One region of the Endozoicomonas sp. ALC020 genome, then DNA from elsewhere that is predicted to be linked to it. Evidence: predicted binding sites of a transcription regulator. Region 1 holds the regulator's gene; each other region holds the start of a gene.

What was found. Region 1 encodes FNR, which switches genes on or off when oxygen is low (the NO sensors DNR and NnrR bind a similar motif). Its sites were predicted from a motif close to TTGATNTANATCAA; they were not measured.
Region 2: a site for FNR is predicted at 3,741-3,754, ahead of ACOJUO_RS05320 (OmpW/AlkL family protein). Genes of this name have one in related genera too.
Region 3: a site for FNR is predicted at 5,882-5,895, ahead of ACOJUO_RS19535 (cytochrome ubiquinol oxidase subunit I). Genes of this name have one in related genera too.

The regions. Positions count from the first base shown of each region.
Region 1 is NZ_CP184830.1:4,476,853-4,483,842, reverse strand. It holds gene ACOJUO_RS17140 (hypothetical protein) at 1-3,412, opposite strand, end outside; gene fnr (fumarate/nitrate reduction transcriptional regulator Fnr) at 3,731-4,489, shown strand; gene ACOJUO_RS17130 (adenine phosphoribosyltransferase) at 4,524-5,063, shown strand; gene ACOJUO_RS17125 (hypothetical protein) at 5,273-5,794, shown strand; gene ACOJUO_RS17120 (TraR/DksA family transcriptional regulator) at 5,800-6,135, opposite strand; gene ttcA (tRNA 2-thiocytidine(32) synthetase TtcA) at 6,492-6,990, shown strand, end outside.
Region 2 is NZ_CP184830.1:1,627,314-1,634,303, forward strand. It holds gene trhA (PAQR family membrane homeostasis protein TrhA) at 1-311, opposite strand, end outside; gene ACOJUO_RS05310 (addiction module antidote protein) at 429-692, shown strand; gene rnr (ribonuclease R) at 739-3,270, opposite strand; gene ACOJUO_RS05320 (OmpW/AlkL family protein) at 3,834-4,505, shown strand; gene ACOJUO_RS05325 (adenylosuccinate synthase) at 4,551-5,843, opposite strand; gene ACOJUO_RS05330 (ATP phosphoribosyltransferase regulatory subunit) at 5,979-6,990, opposite strand, start outside.
Region 3 is NZ_CP184830.1:5,337,324-5,344,313, reverse strand. It holds gene ACOJUO_RS19555 (UUP1 family membrane protein) at 1-285, shown strand, start outside; gene ACOJUO_RS19550 (alpha-L-glutamate ligase-like protein) at 289-1,257, shown strand; gene ACOJUO_RS19545 (diguanylate cyclase) at 1,473-3,665, shown strand; gene ACOJUO_RS19540 (hypothetical protein) at 3,753-5,654, shown strand; gene ACOJUO_RS19535 (cytochrome ubiquinol oxidase subunit I) at 6,153-6,990, shown strand, end outside.

The sequences.
Region 1 (6,990 bases):
GTTCATCAACGGCAATGTACTTTTTAACCACTTCCAGAATTACCCTGGGGTAGTCTTCATCAGGAATCTCCGACAGTGGCATTTCAGAATGCTGTCGAACAAACTGCATCTTCAGCGTATTGATCTGACTGAGATAATCTGCTGACTTTTTTTGCTCCAGCAAGAGATCATCGCGCACCCGTTCCAGCGCCAGGGCTTCGGGATCTGCTTCAGCCTGAATAACAGGATGATTCTTCACTGTCATGAGAGTCCGTGACAGCTCTTTCGCTTCCTGTCTTGATGCCTGCAGCGAGGCTTCAGCAGCAACCAATTCTTCAGCAAACTTGTCTGCCTGTTCAGGGTCGCTGCCCTTTTGCAACCCATTGAGCGTTCTCAGAGCTTCAACCAGCTTAACCTGAGTTTCCAGAGTCTTGGTCTGACCCTCTATTTCCTGAACTTTCAACAGATAGTTCATATCATGGAGCTGTTCGACCTGACGTTTGAGAGCGGTCATTTCCTGTCCCGTCAGAACAACGATCTCCTGACATTCAGACTTCAGCCGGGACAAGGTCCTGGTAAACTCATCAGCATTACTTTGAAACGACTCATGAGGCGTTTGCAAATACCCCCCGAGGAGCGACAGCTGTTCCTCAATGTCCCTGAGCTTACCTTTGAGCTCTGGCAACGTCTGAACATCAGCCAGAGATTCGCTTACAAGATTGTCACTGGCACTCAGCTCTCCCTGTAATTTTTTGACATTGCCTTGTGCTTTTTCCAGCTCGTCCACGACTCGTTGATGAGCTTCTTTATCAATGCCTTCGGGTTTTGACCTGAGCAGCTCAAGCTCGTTGGTCAGGGAATCCAGTCTGAATTGCAGTTTAGCCCCGGAGTCTTCCAATTCTTTGAGCTTTAGCCTTCGCTCTTCGGACTCTATCTTGGTTGACTGCAGCTGAACGGATACAGCACTCGCTTCCTGCTTTGTGGCATTTAACTGCTCCGAGACCTGAGCGAACGCCTCTTCAACTTGCTTAAGTCTCTCACTCATTTCATGAACTGAGTCGTTTTTGCTGATCAGGTCCTGCTGTAATTTTCTGGCAAGAAGCTGACTCTGCTCAGCTTCAGATTTGGCCTGCCTGATTTGCTGTTGCCAGACTCTTCTTTTTTTCTGACCTCGTTTATTATTAAACTGAGTGACTTCTTCGAGCAGCTGCTTATTCATACTGCTCAGCGCCTGAAACTGGAGCTCCAGGTTATGCTTTTGCTCCTCAACCTTTCTTGAGTGGTTTTTGCTATTCAGCGAATCACTGGTCAGTTGATCCACGTGATCCATAGCGCTGACCACAGTCCCCTCTATGGCCTGGCTGCGCAGAGACTCATACTCTGCATTCAGGTCAAATGCCTTCTGCTCAGAGCTTTCCAGAACACTTTCTGTTTTCTGTAAAAGGTCGCGAACTTCCCTGATCTCTCTATCTCTAACCAGCACCTCTAGTCTCACCCGGTCCAGTTCGGCTCTGAGCTGTTGATTCGAAAGCTCACCCTGACTGATATTCTCCTTAAGGCCGGTATAACTTTCCTGCAACAATTTAAGCTCATTCTTTTTCTCTTCAAGCTGACGCTCTGTCAAGACGAGCGCATCCCGATCGGTCTTTTCCTGTTCCCTGAGATGCTGGATCTGCACCTCCAGCAAACCTTTTTCTTTAGCAGCGGCTGCTTCCCGTTGCTTAAAACCATTGAGCTCTGCTGTCAGCACTTTTCTGGAACAAGCCTCATGTTGCAACTGAACTCTGGTTTCCTGGAGCAGTTCCCCCTGAGCCTGCAGTTCTTTTTCAACATCCTTGAGACGCTGAGTCGACTTATGGGCTTCTACCCAACGGGCTCTGACCATCTGCTCTTCCCGGGTGAGCAGATCAATCTGCTCCCGATAAAACTGATTCTCGGAAGCGACCTTTGCTGAGTTATTGATCAACCCGGCCTTCTCTTTTTGCAATTGTTCCAGATCTGACCTCAGTTGCCTTTCCTGAATGCGTTGAGCCGCCTTATCCTTCTCCAGCTGATTCTCCAGCTCATGCTGTAACATCTGACTGCTTTCAAGCTGCATACGAACAGCATTAAGTTCATCAATGACAATCAGGTAGTCCTTATAGGTTTTGTCTTTATGCTGAATGGCAGAACTCAGCTGAGACTCCAGGAACAGTGCCTTCTCAGTAGCCCTCTCCAAATCAAGCTTTTGGGTAACCGCCTCATCAGAAACCGTCTTTACCTCCGTTTCCAGAGATCGAACTGTCTGCTGGGTTTGAAACAGCTGGTTTTGAATAGCCTGCTGATCGGCTCCTGCCTCCATCAGCATCCGCTCGGCTGCCCTGAGTCTTCTTTGCAATGGTTTAATGGTGTCTCGCTCAACGGCTTTCTTCTGCAAAATCAGTGCCTGAATGTCAGTAGTCTGATGGTTTTTCTGCCGATTCAGCCTTTCAAACTCAATATCTTTTTCTTTAATGGTTTCAGTCAGAATCCGTGCTTCATCTTCAAGCGCCTCGACCTTTTCCTGAAAAAGCTGAAGTGTCTCTTGTAACCTCAAATCCTGTTGTTTTAACTGCTGGCGATCTCTTCCCTTGTCACTGCCTTGCCTGTTCCTGAGCGCCTCACTCAGTTGTTCAACTTCATCAAGCACTTCCACCATCTCACGATCAACTTTCCTGTGCTGCTCAGTCAGTGTTTTCAACTCACCAGCCAACTCTTTTTGCTGTTTCTCCGCAGCCCTGAGTTTTTCGATTCTATGTTGCATTTGTTTAAAGTGTTCTTGCCCTGATGCCAGATCCGCTTTTCCCGGGAGCAGCTGGTCGGCCAACTCTGCTTTTCGCTGTTTCTCCAACTTCAGCGCGTCTTCTGCCTCACGGAGCCTTCTATCCAGAGCCTCTGCACGCTCAGACTCTCTTAGCTCCAGCTGTTCCCGAATGATTCTCTGGGGTTGTGCATGGGTAATGACAAAATCAGTCAGTTGCTTTGAACGTGTTTCCAGCTCGCCTGAATGGGTCCGCAGATAAAACAGGTAGCCCACCCCTGAACATACAGCCAGTCCGGCAGCAACAGGCACCGATACAGAAGCGGCCCCGGCAGCAAAAGCACCGACGACCAGAACCCCGGTTCCCTTGGCTATCGTGACAGCAATTCTGCGGCCATCCCAGATCGCACTTTTTTGAAGCCGGATACGATGCGCCTCTTCAAGCTCAGCACACTCGGCCTCTTCGAGCTTTAATGCCCTGAGTTCCTCAATTGTCAGCTCACCCTTTCTGGCCATCAGGATTTGCTTTTCCTGTGGTGAAAGATCATTGAACGTCAAATCCTCAGCGGCAACGAGTTCCTCAAAGGTTCGAGGTTCAGCCACTTGCACGGTTGGAGTAAACAGAATCCCTGTCACTGAGCTGAGCAGACTCATGGCGTAAATCTCCCTGATTTACGAAATTGTATTCAGTACAGTTATCGACACATTGGCGCTGAAGAACATCTTTCTTGCATCATAGGTATTGATAGCGTTCACAGCCTTCTCATCAAGCTCAATGACTTAACTGCCAGGCAACTGATCAAGTACAACATTTTTTTAGTGCGGACTTATCGCAACCCAGTAAGGATTTTCCGAAAAAGCCTTAAGTATGAAGGAATTACGCTTTAGTCTCGGAAAGCACAGACTTACACTTTGGTAGCATTTTCAATAGAATCGTCAGCGATTTCGCCAATACGACTTTGAGGCCACTCAATGACGTCAAAGCCCAATGTACGACAACCTGGCCATGTGGCCTGCAGAGACTGCAGTCTTAGCTCCCTCTGCCTACCTCTGGCATTGAATCTACAAGACATTGACCAGCTTGATCGCATCATCAAGCGAAGCCGCCCTCTCAAGAAGGGGGAACACCTGTTCCTGGAAGGAGACCGGTTTACCAGCGTCTTCGCTGTCCGTTCCGGGGCCTTAAAAACTTATACCGCCACCAATGAAGGTGAGGAACAGATTACGTCTTTCTATCTTCCCAGTGAGATATTGGGCCTGAGTGGTCTCGATACTGACGTCTACCCGGTCTCTGCTCAGGCCATGGAAACCACCATGATCTGTGAAATCCCCTTTGACCAGCTGGAAACGCTATCCGACCGATTCCCGGAGTTGCGTCGTCATATGATGCGCCTGATGAGTAAGAAGATTCGTGAAGATCAGCAGATGATGATGCTATTGTCCAAGAAAAACGCTGATGAAAGAATTGCGACCTTCCTGATCAACCTGGCCAGTCGTTTTCGTCGCAGAGGCTTCTCATCCCAGTCATTCCGCCTGTCCATGTCCCGCAATGAAATGGGCAATTACCTGGGACTGGCTGTAGAAACCGTTAGCCGGGTATTTACCCGGTTCCAGAAAAACGATCTGATCTTCGCAGTGGGCAAAGAAATTGAAATCCGTGACCCGATTCAATTATGCTCCCTGGCGGGTGGAAAGTCTGTCGGTTTGGAACAGATTATCTCCTCCGCATAAGCGCACCAGGAACGGACATTAAGGGAAAGATATGATCGTTGACGAAGCTTATCTGAAAGCACAGATTAGAACCGTTTCTGACTGGCCAAAGCCCGGCATTCAGTTTCGGGATGTGACCACTCTCTTCGAGAACCCCAAAGCCTGGCGGTCGGTCATGGACAGCCTCATTCATCGCTATATGGATGTTGAGTTTGACCGGATCGGCGCTCTTGATGCGCGGGGCTTCCTGATAGGCTCTGCATTGTCATATGCCCTGAACAAACCACTGATCCTGTTTAGAAAAAAGGGAAAGCTGCCCTACAATACTGTCGCTCAGGATTATGAACTTGAGTACGGGAAGGCAACGCTTGAAGTTCATGCAGACACTATTAAGAAAGGCGATAAAGTCATTCTGGTTGACGACCTGATTGCTACAGGTGGCACTTTGCTTGCGGCCGGTCAACTGGTCAGACAACTGGGCGGACAAATTCTGGAAGCAGCTGCCATTATGGATCTTCCAGACCTTGGTGGTTCAAAGATACTAAATGAAGCAGGAATTCCTGTCTTCTCACTGTGTGAATTTGAAGGGGAGTAGTCTCCTTCTTTTCTTTCCCGGCACCCCACGCCTTTCAACGCCTTCGCAACTTTCAGGTATTCAGTTTTATCGGAAAATGACTATCAGGGGCTGCTGTGGTTTTCACACCCGAAGTATGCCCTGGTTAAATTATGCTGTACTTAAGAATTTTCTGAGTGCTACGATAATCTGAATAATGAAAACAATGCTCTAAGACAAAGGAAATCCCGATGGGTATTTGTGCAAAGGAGCTGCGCCACTACGTTGTTCGCCCGACCCTGAAGCATTTAAAAATGTGGAGTCCTACGGCAGAAAATCTGCTGCTGGGAACAGCTGCCAGAGAATCCGGACTGGGTTTTCATCTTAAACAGGAACACCATCAGGCTCTGGGAATTTTTCAAATCTCGCCCAGAATGCATCGCAATATCTGGGACCATTATCTGGCGAAGAAATCCGACCTTTCCAGTTTGATCCGGGGACTGGCCAGCCAGAGAGAATTTCTGGCTCATCCGCATCTGGAATTAGCGACCAATCTCTCTTACGCTACCGCCATTGCCTGGATGATTTATTATCGAATCGATAAGCCAATCCACAAGGTGCCCCACGATGACGTCTATGCCTTGGGTAAGCTTTGGCATAATTACTACCACCGTCACCACCCCGGCCCCATTGAGAGCTTTGTGGACAGTTACAAGGCTTTAATAACGAATTCTATGGAAGAGTCAGTGTCAGAGAGTCTGAAGACTCCCTAACGCTGTCAGCTGGCACGATCCCGCTTTTCTGCACATTTGATGCAAAGATCGGCGTAAGGCATAGCTGCCAGACGGGCTTCAACTATCTTGTCACCGCAGCCGGTACAGAAGCCGTAATCATCATGATTCATACGATCCAATGCTTTGTTTATCAGATTAAGTTCAGCCCGGGCATCATTACCCAGCTGATCAATAACCTCATCATTTTCCCTCTCCTGCGCCTGCTCCGACCAATCGGCATTGGCTCTGCGAGTCATATCTTTATTGATGTTTCCGAGCCGGATATTCAACTCGTCTCTGCGAGATAATAACCAGACTCTCAGTTTCTCGTAATCAGCCATGGAAGTCCCCTGAATAAATGTCCACGATTATTCTGTGTATAAACGACTGGAACCTGTGTCCCTGCGCATTTTGTCCATTAGATAAGCATAGCTTCACTTAACCATATTTCGACAGCTCATTCACAATAGCAGCCGTCAGCCCTGTGAGTTCGGGAGGTAACTAATTGGTTAGGTACTTATAGCTGCTGCTGTCATTATCCCTGATGCCTATCGTGAAACCTTTGATTATAATGTTGTGAATTTTCGGGATCTTGCCCGTTTCACCATTATCCAGAGCAGTAAGTCACCCGGTTTAACCGCCCCCTCTAAGGGCCTTAAATGAAGTTGGGTACTTTCAGAGACAAGACAGAACCAAAATGCAGAGCCAAACAAAAAGCGCAAAAACCCACTTCAACAAACTACAGAAACGCCTGAGACGAGAGGTAGGTCGGGCCATCGCCGAATACAACATGATTGAGGACGGCGACCGCATCATGGTCTGTCTGTCCGGGGGTAAGGACAGCTATACCCTGCTGGATATTCTGCTGAACCTGAAGACTTATGCGCCGGTCAATTTTGACCTTATCGCAGTCAACCTTGATCAGAAACAGCCTGGCTTTCCTGAACATGTACTGCCTGATTATCTGGAAACCCTGGGTATTGAGTACCGCGTTGTTGAGGAAGATACCTACTCCATCGTCAAAGAGAAGGTGCCTGAAGGCAAAACCACATGCGCACTCTGCTCTCGGCTGCGCCGAGGCATCCTCTACCGCACGGCCAGCGAACTGAAAGTCACCAAGATTGCCCTGGGCCATCATCGGGATGATATTCTGGAAACCCTGTTCCTGAACATGTTCTATGGCGGCAAGATGAAAG
Region 2 (6,990 bases), 2.8 Mb from region 1:
CCCAATGTTCCCCTCATGCTGACCAGTAAGAACGGGGTATAGGTTCCGGCGATCAGAAGGTAGATGGAACAATGATCCAGCAGCTTGAAGACCTTCTTAGTGTTCTCATGCTGGATACTGTGATAGAGCGTGGAAGAGAGAAAGAGCAGTATTAGCGTTGCCCCATAGATACTGAAGCTGACAATGCGCCAGACATCATGCTGTTCGGCAGCATAGGTTACCAAAAGGGTCAAACCGGCCACACTGAGCAGAGCGCCCAGACCGTGGGTGATACTGTTTGCAATCTCTTCAGCCAGGCTATATCTGGCCATGAGGTTGTTTCCTGTGTCGGTGTTGACTGACATCTTAACACTCGGAATAGGCTATTGAGCCCGGATAATACTCAAGATTCTGGTTAATGTCAGAGCAGATTACAAAGAAAGATCAACTTGCTGATCAAAAAATCTGGAAGCGCGGGATTTGGCGGCTACGATATGGTTGAGAATGCCCTAACCGATGAAGACATTCCCTGGTTCCTGACTGAGGCCTCTCTCGATAATGATCCGGCTGTTTTCATTACGGCTCTGGGTCATGTAGTCAGACATAAGGGCATTGCTCAGTTAGCAGAGCAAACCGGCCTGAATCGTGAGAGCCTTTATAAAACATTTAACGGCAAAGTCCAGCCTCGATGGATACTGTTCACCGATTGCTGAAATCATTAGGCGTCAAATTGGAAATTGCCGCCTGACCGCTTTCAAATCACTTAGCCTTTCTCTTTCTCGGCTGTCTGTCGGCCGGTTTTGCAGACGACTTTTTATTCGTTTCTGGCTTCTTACCGGCTGAGGATTTACCGGACTTCTTGCCGGTACTTTTAGCCTTGGCTTTTTGCTTGCGAGTGGTTTTTTTCTTTTTACCTGTAGTTTTCTTGCCCGATTCTTCAGACTTTGCTGCATCCAGTAAAGCTCTTTTTGCGGCCCGACTCTTGGCCACACTGGTTAATGGCTTGCCACCTTTTGAGGGGCTTTTTCGCGATTTGCGGGAACGTGAAGGTCTCTGCGCAGTACCTGTGGATAATTCGAAATCAATTTTCTGGTCATCCAGATTGACGCTGGCCACCATGACTTCGATATCATCACCTAATCGATAACTTCTGCCGGTTCTTTCACCCACCATACGATGATGAACAGCGTCGTAATGATAATAATCATCCGGAAGGCTAGTGACGTGTACCAGACCTTCTACATATATATCATCCAGGGCGACAAACAGGCCAAAGCCTGTAACGGACGAAATGACACCGGAATACGTCTGTCCGATATGCTGCTGCATGTACTCGCACTTCAGCCAATCCATAGCATCCCGTGTTGCTTCGTCTGCCCGGCGTTCTGTCGCAGAACAGTGCTCTCCCATGGCCAGCACTTCACTGCCATCATAGGGATAAATGGTCTTTTTATTCATCTCTCTGGCCCCCACGCGAACAACATGCCGGGTTTCAACAGAAGAACGAATAATATGACGGATAGCCCTGTGCACCAGCAGATCAGGATAACGACGAATCGGCGAAGTGAAGTGCGCATATTCGTCAAAAGCCAGTCCGAAGTGCCCCTGATTATCCGAAGTGTACACGGCCTGACTCATAGAACGCAGGACCACTGTCTGGATCACATTGTAATCGGGGCGATCTTTAACCGATGCCAGCAAAGCCTGAAAGTGAGCGGGCTTCAGCTTGCCAGCAGGCAGCGATAAGCCAAGACTGGCAATAAAGCTGTTCAGATTGAGCCGCTTCTCCATAGTAGGCCCTTCATGCACGCGATAGAGCCCGGGAATCTTGTGTTTCTGAAGGAATTTGGCCGCACAGACATTGGCGCAAAGCATGCATTCTTCAATCAGTTTGTGCGCGTCATTGCGGACAGCAGGGACAATCTTTTCGATTTTTCGGTTACGACCGAAAACGATCTGTGTTTCTACCGTTTCAAAATCAATAGTGCCACGGTCAGAACGAATACTTTTCAGAACCTTGAACAGGTTATAGAGTTCTTCTACATGGGGAAGAACCGCTTTTCGTTCGCGACGTAAAGCCTTGCCCTCATCACTGAGTGGCTTTGATAGCATTTCCCAAACCTGGGTATAAGTCAGACGGGCATGGGAGCGGATCAGACCCTCGTAGAACTTGTAACCGGAAATTTTTCCATTGCCACTGATGGTCATTTCGCACAGCATGGCCAGACGATCCACTTCAGGATTCAGAGAGCAGAGCCCGTTTGACAATACTTCCGGCAACATGGGAATAACATGTCCCGGGAAGTAGACAGAAGTGCCCCTGTTATAGGCTTCTTTGTCCAGTGCTGTTCCGGGCTTCACGTAATGGGAAACATCAGCAATGGCTACAAATAAACGCCAGCCGCCGCTTTTTTTGGGTTCACAGTAGACTGCATCATCAAAGTCACGGGCATCTTCGCCATCAATGGTAACGAAAGGCGTCTCTCTCAGATCAACACGGTGCTTTTTGTCCCGCTCAGCCACTTCCGGCTTGAACCGGGCCACCTGCTCTTCCACTTCAGGAGGCCACTCATGAGGAATGTCATGGGTGCGTAATGCAACGTCCACTTCCATTCCGGCATCTTGTCGTTCACCCAACACTTCTTTGATCAGGCCCATCGGCTGAACACGTCGGCCAGGCTGCTCAAGGATTTCAACCAGAACATATTGCCCATGGCTGGGCATCAAAGGGCCCGGCTTGATGAGAATTTCGCGATCAATTCTGGAGTTTTCCGGTACGACAAAAACATTGTCGTTTTCTATGTAAAAGCGACCCACCAACTGGGTGGTATTACGCTCTATGACTTCAACAATCTGACCTTCAAGTCGTCCTCTGCGGTCCACTCCGGTTTCACGAATGACCGCACGATCACCATCAAAAGCCTTGCGCATTTCACGCCATGAGAGGTAGTAATCTTCGCCGCCCTCATCAGGAATCAGGAATCCATAGCCGTCCTTATTACCCTGAATACGCCCTTTGATCAGATCCATTTTACTCAACAGACCGTAGGTTCCCTTGCGGGTTTCCAGTAGCTGACCATCACGAATCATAGCTTTAAGGCGGAATAACAAAGCTTCCTGCTGCTCAGGCAGAGTTACACCCAACTCACGGCACAGTAACTTATGGCTTGCCGGAGCCCCTCTCTTTTCCAGAGTCTCCATAATAAAAAGACGACTGGGAATCGGGTTGTCGTAGCGAGCTGCTTCATCAGCAGCCTGGGAGTCCAGTTCTTTCCACCCTTTTTTGGGCATAGAGTTTATTAACCTCTCTGTGATCACATAATGTCTGTATGCAGTGTAACCCTACTCCGGGTAACTAGCAGCCTGTCGGACTTAAGACTGTCCTACTGCGGTTGCAATAAATTGGTCTAAAAATCCCTGTTTCTTCGTCAAATAGCTCGCTATTCTCCTCAGAAACAGAGATTTTTATCCTCAATTTCTTGCAATCCTCGCTACGGACGCTTAAGTCCGACAGACTGCTAGGAGCCTGACCGAGAATAGACTGCCCTACTGCGGCGGCAGCAAATTGGTCTGAAAATCCGCTTTTGTTCGTCAAATAGCTCGCTATTCTCCTCACAAAACCGAATTTTCATCCTCAATTTTCTGCCGTCCTCGCTACGGGCGCTATTCTCGGTCAGGCTCCTAGCGCGCATCTTTGCTTAGTATGCCCACACTTTCAACAGAATTCCTACCGTATATGCGTTGGCAGACACGGCTATGCATTGATTCAGATCAATATTGTACGACAAGCAATTAATTAAACTGTTAATAGTTAACAAAGAAACTTTTTTTGCAACCACATGCAAGGGACCACCATGAACAGAAACGTTCTCTCACTCACCATTGCTGCAGCTATTGCTGTTTCTGCTACCTCTGCCCAGGCTTATGAGGCCGGAGATTTTATTTTCCGGGGCGGAGTAGCCAGTGTTCAGACGGATGTTGACAGTGGAGGATTAAAAACCAACGGGGATGAGAACAAGAACGCAACAGTTGACGTCAACAATGACACCCAGCTGGGACTCTCCTTTACCTACATGCTGTCGGATAAGTTTGGTGTTGAGCTGCTGGCAGCGACACCGTTCAAACACACTCTGAAAGGAAAAGGTGATCTGGCAGGATTGGGAGATTTTGCCGAAGTTAAACACTTACCACCGACTTTGAGCCTGCAATACTACCCGATGGACAAAAACGCCAGGTTCCAGCCTTACCTGGGACTTGGTTTGAACTACACCGTTTTCTTCAGTGAAGATTTCAAAGGCTCCGCCAGTGATATCTACAGCGATCTGGAACTGGACAGTTCATTGGGCCTGAGTGGACAACTGGGCTTTGACTATCAACTGAACGAGCATTGGGCCGTGAATGCTGCTGTATGGTATATGGACATCAATACCACAGCGAAGTTCAGGGACGACTCTGGACACCGCTACAAGCTGGACGCAGAACTGGACCCACTGGTTTACATGGCCGGTGTTTCTTACAGGTTCTGATGGCGAAGAAGCCCCCGCCGCCAGTAAATCCGGCGGGGGACTGAATCAGCCGAAAGGCTGTTCCAGAATAATGGTTTCTACACGATCCGGGCCGGTAGAAACGATATGGACAGGTGTTCCCACCACTTCTTCCAGACGACGGATGTAGGCGCGGGCATTTTCCGGCAGATCATTCAGGCTCCTGGCACCAAATGTAGACTCACTCCAGCCGGGCACTTCTTCATACACCGGTTGAATTGCTTCGTACTCTTCTGCATCTACAGGGGTCGTAATGGACTCACCCCGGGCATTCTTGTAGCCGGTGCAGATCTTGATCGTTTGCAGGCCATCCAGAACATCCAGCTTGGTCAGACAGAGACCGGATACGGAGTTGATCTGAACAGACTGACGCAGAGCCACAGCGTCAAACCAGCCACAACGACGGGGACGTCCAGTGGTCGCACCAAACTCATTGCCTTTCCTGGCCAGGTGCATACCCACATCGTCAAACAGCTCGGTCGGGAAAGGACCAGAACCGACACGAGTCGTGTAAGCCTTGGTAATACCCAGAACGTAGTCCAGATAGAGAGGGCCAAAACCACTGCCGGTAGAAACACCACCGGCTGTGGTGTTGGACGAAGTGACGAATGGGTAGGTACCGTGATCAATATCCAACAGAGAGCCCTGAGCCCCCTCAAACAGAATGTTGTCCCCCTTGCCATGGTGCTCATGAACCTTGTCGGTCACACGCTCAATCATAGGTTTGATCTGTTCACCCATGGCCAGTGCTTCATCTAGAGTCTTCTGAAAATCTACTGTATCAGCCTTGTAGTAGTGCTCCAGAGCAAAGTTATGGTACTCCATGACTTCTTTCAGTTTCTGGGCAAAACGCTCAGGATGCAGAAGATCGGCAACACGCAGTCCACGGCGAGCTACTTTGTCTTCGTAGGCAGGGCCAATACCACGACCGGTGGTACCGATTTTGTCCTTGCCTCGTGCCAATTCACGGGCCTGGTCCAGGGCAATGTGATAAGGAAGAATCAGCGGGCAGGACGGGCTGATTCGCAGACGTTCACGAACAGGAACGCCACCTTCTTCCAGCTTGTGAATCTCTTTCAGCAGAGCTTCAGGAGACAGAACTACGCCATTACCGATGTAGCATACAACGCCTTCGCGCAGAATACCGGAAGGAATCAGGTGCAGAACGGTTTTTTCACCGTCGGTCACCAATGTATGGCCGGCATTATGGCCGCCCTGGAAACGCACAACCGCTTTTGCCTGCTCAGTCAGCAGGTCAACGATTTTGCCCTTACCTTCGTCACCCCATTGAGTGCCGAGTACGACAACAGTCTTACCCATGGTAAACGGTCTCTTACTTTCTAAAATAAACAGACATGACAAAGTTCAGTTCAAAACATTTTCTGAACCGACTCTCATGCATCTGTGACAGGCCGGAGAAGTTTAACTGAAATCAATTTCGATCAGACTTCCGGGTTATTCTACAACCCACTCTCCGTCACGGCAGACCAGCTGCCGGTCGCAACCCGTGCCTGCAGCGTCTGTCTCTTGTTCAGGCAGTTGGTAAACTACCCGTTGTCCCTGGCGACGCAGTTTCTTTACAACAGCAGGATCTGCAGCAACAGGGGCAAATATCGTCATTCGTTCGTCACTGGTATCCGTTTTCAGACCCGGAAGGCTCTTCAGCTCAATTAACGTCTTCAGGTCTGTACTGAAACCGGTAGCAGGGCGAGCTCTGCCAAAGATCCGCCCAATGCCGTCGTATCGGCCGCCTTTGGCGATCGCCTGTCCCTTTCCGGGAACATACGCAGCAAACACGACGCCTGTATGATAGTTATAACCGCGCAACTCACCCATATCGAGGTAGAGGTTAGCTGACGGGTAAAGCTCAGCGACCTTGCCGGCAATCACTTCCAGCTGGTCGAGCGCTTTGAAAACAGCCTCAGGCGCGTCCTTCAGTACCGCACGGGCATCATTGATGACACTGGCATGACCTGTCAGGGATGTCAGCGCTTTAAACATCTTTGCGGTGCCCGAACAGATTTGCCAGCTGGCCAGCAGTTCAGATACTTCACACACCGCTTTTCTTTGCAGAGCATCAAACAGTTTCTGCTCCTGCTGTTCACTCAGTCCGGCATACTCCACCAGTGAACGATAGATCCGCACATGACCCAGATCGAGGTTCACAGACTCAATACCGGTCGCTGCCAGTGTTTCCAGCATCAGGGAAATGACTTCAATATCACTCTCGACGCCGCCATGACCATAAAGTTCGGCACCCAGCTGAATGGGCGACCTTGTGGCTCCCAACGACGCTGAACGAGTGTGAAACACGCTGCTCGCGTAGCAAAGTCGAACCGGCCCTTTTGCTTTCAGGGTGTGGGCGTCAATTCTGGCAACAGCTGGCGTGGTATCCGCCCTTAACCCCATCGTTCTACCCGTGAGTTGATCTGTTACTTTAAACGTCTGCAACTCCAGATCGCGGCCC
Region 3 (6,990 bases), 860 kb from region 1:
CTGACCGTGACCTTCTTCCCAATGATTATTCTGGCGTGGACCATTGAGAGAATGTCTATCCTCTGGGAAGAAGAAGGCCCCAAAGACGTACTGATTGAAGGCTCTGGTAGTCTGCTGGTGGCCACTATGAGTTACCTGCTAATGTCCAACCCACTGGTTGAGCACCTGACCTATAACTTTCCGGAGTTGCTATTGACCGTTCTGGGTCTGACCCTCATGCTGGGTCAATACACCGGTTACCGTCTGTTGGAACTTCGTCGCTTCAAGCCTCTGGTTGGAGGTTAACCCATGGAGTTCATCAAACGATTTTTTCGCAGTTTTGCCAGTCCATCCAGCCTCCACGAGGCCGGGATTCTCAGCATGAACATGCGGAACCTCGATTATGTTATCAAATATAATCCCCGCAAACTGCTACCTCAGGTGGACGATAAGCTCACTACCAAAAGGATGGCAGAAAAAGCCAATGTAGACGTCCCTGAACTGCTGGGTGTTGTCGAATACCAGCACGACATTAAAGATCTGGGTACCCTGCTTGAAGAACACAACAGTTTCGTGATCAAGCCCGCCCAGGGCAGTGGCGGTAAAGGCATTCTGGTCATCGTGGGTCGCGACGGTCCACGTTATGTAAAAGCCAGCGGCGACACTCTGGAATTTGAAGACATCAACCGACATGTTTCCAACATTCTGGGTGGCCTTTACAGTCTCGGAGGCAAAAGTGATGTAGCCATGATCGAGAGCCTGATCGTGGCAGACCCGGTATTTAATGATTACAGCTTTGAAGGTGTGCCGGACATTCGTATGATTGTTTTCCGGGGCTTTCCGGTGATGGGCATGCTGCGTCTGGCCACCCGGGCTTCTGATGGTAAAGCCAACCTTCACCAGGGAGCCGTTGGAGTGGGTCTGGACATTGCCTCTGGCAAAAGCCTCAGAGCCGTCCAGTTTGATCTGCCGATTGACAGGCACCCTGACACGGGTCACAGCTTTGAAAAACTGGCAGTACCTCACTGGGACAAACTGCTCAAGTTGACATCAGCCTGTTATGACATGACAGGATTGGGTTATCTGGGCGTGGACATTGTCCTGGATGAGAGGGATGGTCCACTGATCCTTGAACTCAATGCCCGACCCGGCCTGGCTATCCAGATCGCCAATGACTGCGGCATCCAGCCCCGTCTGGAGCTGATTGAGTCTCTGCCCAACTGGACTATGCCTATTAACGAGAAAGTCACTTTTTCTAAAGAGCACTTTGCAATGTAATTTCCACTACATCAGGACTCGATGTCCTGATGTACACTCGTTGCACCAGTGACAAGCAACGTCAGTCGAAGTTAAATTAGTGACGAATCCGCTCTGCCACCTTGGCCTGCACACCTTGTCTGTGTCACAATCATTTACAGGGTAAATAGATTTAACAGACGACCCTTTGAAGGAAGAGTGAAAAGCTGTCAATTCGTCATGGAGGACTGCCTGAATTGCGGGTTCTATTGACCTTCTCAACCTGTTCGCAAAGAGCAGTCATTTTCATCAGGGCTCTGGTGCTTCTGCTGATCTTTTTTGTCAGCCAGGCTACCCACGGGACTTCCGTTGCAGAATCTTCACCGTCTGGACCGGTTAAACTGGTCAGCTTCCTGACTTCGGTTCCTGCTCCGGAAGCGATCCTGAGCGGAAAACAGCCCGGCACCAGTGATCGCTGGTACAAACTCCGCCTGACATTGAATCATTCTCTTAATTCAGACTGGTTGTTGGTATTCAGAAGGACTCCCCACAAGAAACTTGATGTCTTCACACCTTCTGAAAAGGGTTATCGGATCACTTCATTGGGTATTGGCAGTCAAAGCCGCAAGTCAGACCCAAGAGTTCTGAAACTCCGGCTACCTGGGAACAAAACCCACGACATTTATATACGTGTGGACAGCTCAGAACCAAACAGGTTGAACCCTCACCTTTGGCCACAATCACTCTACATGCTGGATGAATACAAAAATCAGGCCTTGTCAGCTTCACTGCTGGCATTGCTTCTGCTCTTTCTGATCGTTACAGCGGCTGTAATGATCTACACCCGGCACCCTTCCTACCTGTTGCTTACTGCACACCTGCTGGCCACCACGACGCTGATCGTATTTTACCAAGGCGACATTTTCTGGATAATTAACGGGTCCTGGGACCCCGAATTCTGGGTGCTGATCATGACGGTCATCAGCCTTGTCTCGGCCCTGGGCTGTTACAAGAACCTCGGTTTGCTGGCACTCTATAATCCCAAAACAGACAGACTTATGCTCTGGCTTAGCTGCCTGTCGGTCGGACTGGTTCTCAGCTTCTTCGCCACAGAGAAAACCCTGCTTCTCAATGCGGCATTTTTAATGATCGCAGTGTCCGCAGTCCTGCTCATTGCCAGCCTTCTGACTATTTTTTCGCAGGGTGTCAGACCCGCCAAACTGGCGTTACCGGTCATGCTCACACTGTTCTTTGCCCTATTTAGCAGCTGGGCCTCAAAAGAGTGGCCCAGAGTCATTCCCAGTCAGGCCGAACTGGCATTAATTGCTCTCCAATCCATGCTAATTAACGGTCTTTACTGGATTAACCGCAAACACAAGAATCGCCAGGCTATCTCTATCAATCTGGTTAACAGCCAATTTGATAAACGACGAGTCTTTGATTCAGCCCTTCGCAAACATCTTCAGGCACCCAGCAATGCACTAATGGATGAAAAGACCATTCGACAGCGTATTCTGGCAACTCTGGATGCGATAATACCCGATACACCCTCTATGATACTGATTAAGAATAAAGACCAGTGGGATGTCAGCAGCCATTACCCTAAAGCAGCCCAGATTCTAACAAACAGTATTGACAGTATTGAAGATGAGCTGATGAACATCATTACCTCGGAACAAAAGCACCATATCCGGCTTGAAGATCGAAACGGCGTTAAATACTGGATATTTCTGCTTCACAGTGAAGAAAACCACCATAGTCTGCTGGTGGTCTCACCGGGAAGCCAACCCAACAGACCTTTGAAGTGGCAACAGATAACCGACATCAGCAACCATGCGCGAACCCTGTTTCAGGCCAATCAGCAGACTCGATTCTGGAAACTGCAGGCCAGCCTTGATTCACTGACGGGTCTTCTGAATCGGAGAGCTTTTGTCAATGAGGCTTCAGAACTGCTTCACCGCCCTGATTCCGCAAAGTCCCAATCCTGTCTGATTTTCATAGATATCGATGATTTCAAACAGATCAATGATCGTTTCGGTCACCCGGCGGGTGACAAGGTTCTCTCTGACCTTGCCTGTCAACTAAGGAAAGATCTTCGTCAAGAGGACCTGATTGCCCGCTATGGCGGCGAAGAATTTGTTGTTCTCCTGCCCAACACAGATGCTGTCAGGGGCGTAAAGATCGCTGAGCGACTCAGGAACTCGGCATTACTCTACAAGGGAGGTCCTGTTCCCCTGAGCCTCAGCCTGGGCATTGCTGCCACCGGTCCGCAGACCGACACTCTCGACAAAATACTTAAAGAGGCAGACGACGCTTTATACCAGGCCAAGCATCTGGGTAAGAACAGAGTCTGTCGGGCACCTTCCTGTGCAGATATTCGACTATCGGTTGGTGAACCAGACAAAGTTGGACAGCCTGCGCGAGAAGAGATTACAAAACGCTTATCCTGAAACGTAAATCTACATATACTACACCGTCACACTGAGGCTTTAGAATATAGTACTCATCTCCTACCGAAAAAAACGTAATATACGACAATGACCGCTCTTTTCAGTCGCTGGAGACGGCAACGGAATGACGCAGACCTGCAGCTTGAAGAACGAAATTTAAGCTGGCTGGAGAAAGTGGCACGCGCTCCTCACCAGGAGCCCTGGAGTGTCACCATACTGCAGTACGCCTGGACTGCCGGTCCGGTCACACTTCTGGCCGCCTTTGCAGGCTACTATATTGGTTACGGCACCATGATGCCTTTGGACAAAACCCTGTATTTTGTTGGCTATTCTATTGTTGCCATTGGTCTGGGTCTGTTCACCAAGCTAATTTACGACGTTACCCACGGCCGACGGATCAATCAAGACAAAAACAACCTGCTCAGCATCATCGACCGAATTCCCGAAATCATTTACATGGTGCGTGATCTGACCCAACGTAATATGACCGAAGATGCACGTCGCATCCACTCTGCCGGTATTCTCTTGCAAAAGTTCGATCTTGGTCCGGAATGGATATCAACAGCCATCGAAGATATTACGGGTGACCCCGATCTGGCCCGCAAGGCCGAACAGATTGAAATATTTCGCAGGGCTGGCCTTTATCACAGAATGCATGACATTGTTCACGAAGTCTCCGATGACACAGAGCGTTATCAAAACGAACTCAAAGAACTTCACCCACGCATAGCCAAAGCGCTCAAAAACAGGTTAAGCGGGATCGTGGCCAGACCCCATGAAGGGCAACCCAGGGAGCCTCTGTTTATTGAGCGGATTCTCACTGCCAGCGAGCGAGATAATGAAGAATTGATGACCCTTCACGATGTCGAGGAAATACTCATATTATGCTTCGAGCTGATTTGCGGGCGCAAAATTTCCTGGCTGAAAATTGAGTATACCGGTCGCTGGGATCTGGCCAAGGCTTTGGACAGGCTCGAGGAAGAACGCAATGATTTCCGGATCAGCCGGGCCAGGGTGTACTCACGCCTCAAGGCTCTGGCAACCTGGCTCCATAATGTTGATATCCAGAATGACATTATTACCGATCACGGCCTGAGCCCCCGGAATTTGCTGGCGGCAGTCAGGGAGTCACTCGACACTCTCAGTTTGCAGGTTCGCCAGGCCAGGGACCTGACCCATAAAACCGGCAAACACGTTAAGGCCCTGAACATAAAACGCAAACAACTCGATAAAGCCATTCAACTCTACAATGAAGCTCACCGCGCCTACCTGAAACAGGGACGGGACAGCGACAAACTCAAACGCGCCCTGAAGTACTGGCAAAAACTCTCCACACTCCATCAGCACAACCCTGAAGAGAACTTAAAACGCAGCCTGACTATTTCAGAGCAGAGTATCGAACTGGACGATGACACCAGAATGGAGGTTGCCAACCGTCTGGAAGCGTTTTCAAAGGAAACCCGCTTGAGAAAAGATAGCCATCGAGTCCACTCCCTGTCGCCTGCACGGAGATACCTGACAGAAACACGTGCCAGGGAGGTGGCCATCGAGGTGGCAACTATTCTAGACCCCTACATACATCTTCATGACCCACAGATTCAGAGGGCTATTGAGAGTTCCAATGCTTCCAGCCTGGCTTTTCTTGAGCCCGGTATGAGCGCCAGGACCAAGGCAGCGCTGGGAGAAGCTTTGGCCGCAGATGTTGATAAAAACCTCTCGGCCAGTGCCGAGAAACTGGCCCAGAACCTGATCCGTTACTATCGCGTCCCCCTGAGTGAGAGAACCATTAACTTCCTGGTACACACCTATCAGGCCGATTTGAAACGATTACAGTTCATTGCCCAGTTCGAGAGCCCTATGAGCGCTCGCTATTCACGGGATAATATTTCGCCCATCGAAGTTCCCCCTGCCAGTAACAAATGGCACATTGACTTATACAACGCCAATAAAGTCATCAGCAAATACAGCTCTGCCAGAAGCCATGGCTGAGTCACCTCTCAGCCCATCCTGATAACAATCAACCGAGCAAATATTTTCTATATGCCAATCAGAAATACTGATAGACAGATATTACATCCATCAGCATTCCTTATAGCCAAAAATCCACTTTACATTTCGAATGTTTCGTTTTTACACAGTGATTTATTCTTTATATTCAAACAAAAAACATTTATATCCCTAAAAAAAACCTGGATAACAATATATTTTAAACATTTTTGATGAAGATCAAACTTTGCGTCCTACTGTAGTTCATATATGTAACAAATCCGAGTAACATGTCCACAAATCTGTTTAACCAGCCACAGATTGATCCAGACCCATCTAAAACTCGTATATACCGGCGCACCGGCCAGATACATGCATTTAGCATGTATCTATTATCCAGAATGCGCGGTAACTGCAGCACAAAAAGGACCTCTGTGGCAGCATGCATTTTCTGATTTTCAGTACGGATTTGATTTAACACTGTCATAAACGAGGAGCACCATGATTACAGACGAAATCATCGACCTGTCGCGATTCCAGTTCGCGATGACAGCACTCTATCACTTCCTCTTTGTGCCGCTGACCCTGGGCATGACCTTCATTCTGGCGATCATGGAGTCGGTTTATGTTATGACCGGCAAACAAGTCTATCGGGATATGACCAAATTCTGGGGTAAATTGTTCGGTATTAACTTTGCACTCGGCGTTGCTACCGGCCTCACCATGGAATTTCAGTTCGGAACCAACTGGTCATACTACTCCCATTATGTTGGTGACATTTTTGGTGCTCCACTGGCCATTGAAGCCCTGATGGCCTTCTTCCTCGAATCAACGTTTGTCGGCATGTTCTTCTTCGGCTGGGACCGACTCAGTAAAGTTCAGCATCTGGCTTGTACCTGGCTCATGGCTATAGGTACTAACCTATCGGCCATGTGGATACTGATTGCTAACGCCTGGATGCAGAACCCGGTAGGTGCAGAGTTCAATTATGAAACCATGCGCATGGAAATGACCAACTTTGCTGACCTGATTCTGAACCCTGTAGCCCAGGTGAAATTTATTCATACGGTTTCTGCCGGTTATACAACAGGTGCCATCTTTGTACTGTCTATCAGTGCCTGGTACATGCTTAAAGGCCGTGATATAGGTTTCGCTCGTCGTTCATTTGCGGTGGCCGCAGGCTTTGGTCTGGCATCCATCCTCTCTACGCTTCTGCTTGGCGATGAATCCGGTTATGAACTGGGTGACGTACAGCAGGTCAAGCTGGCAGCGATCGAGGCCGAGTGGGACACCGAACCTGCACCGGCCGCTTTTACTGTTTTTGGACTCCCCAACCAGG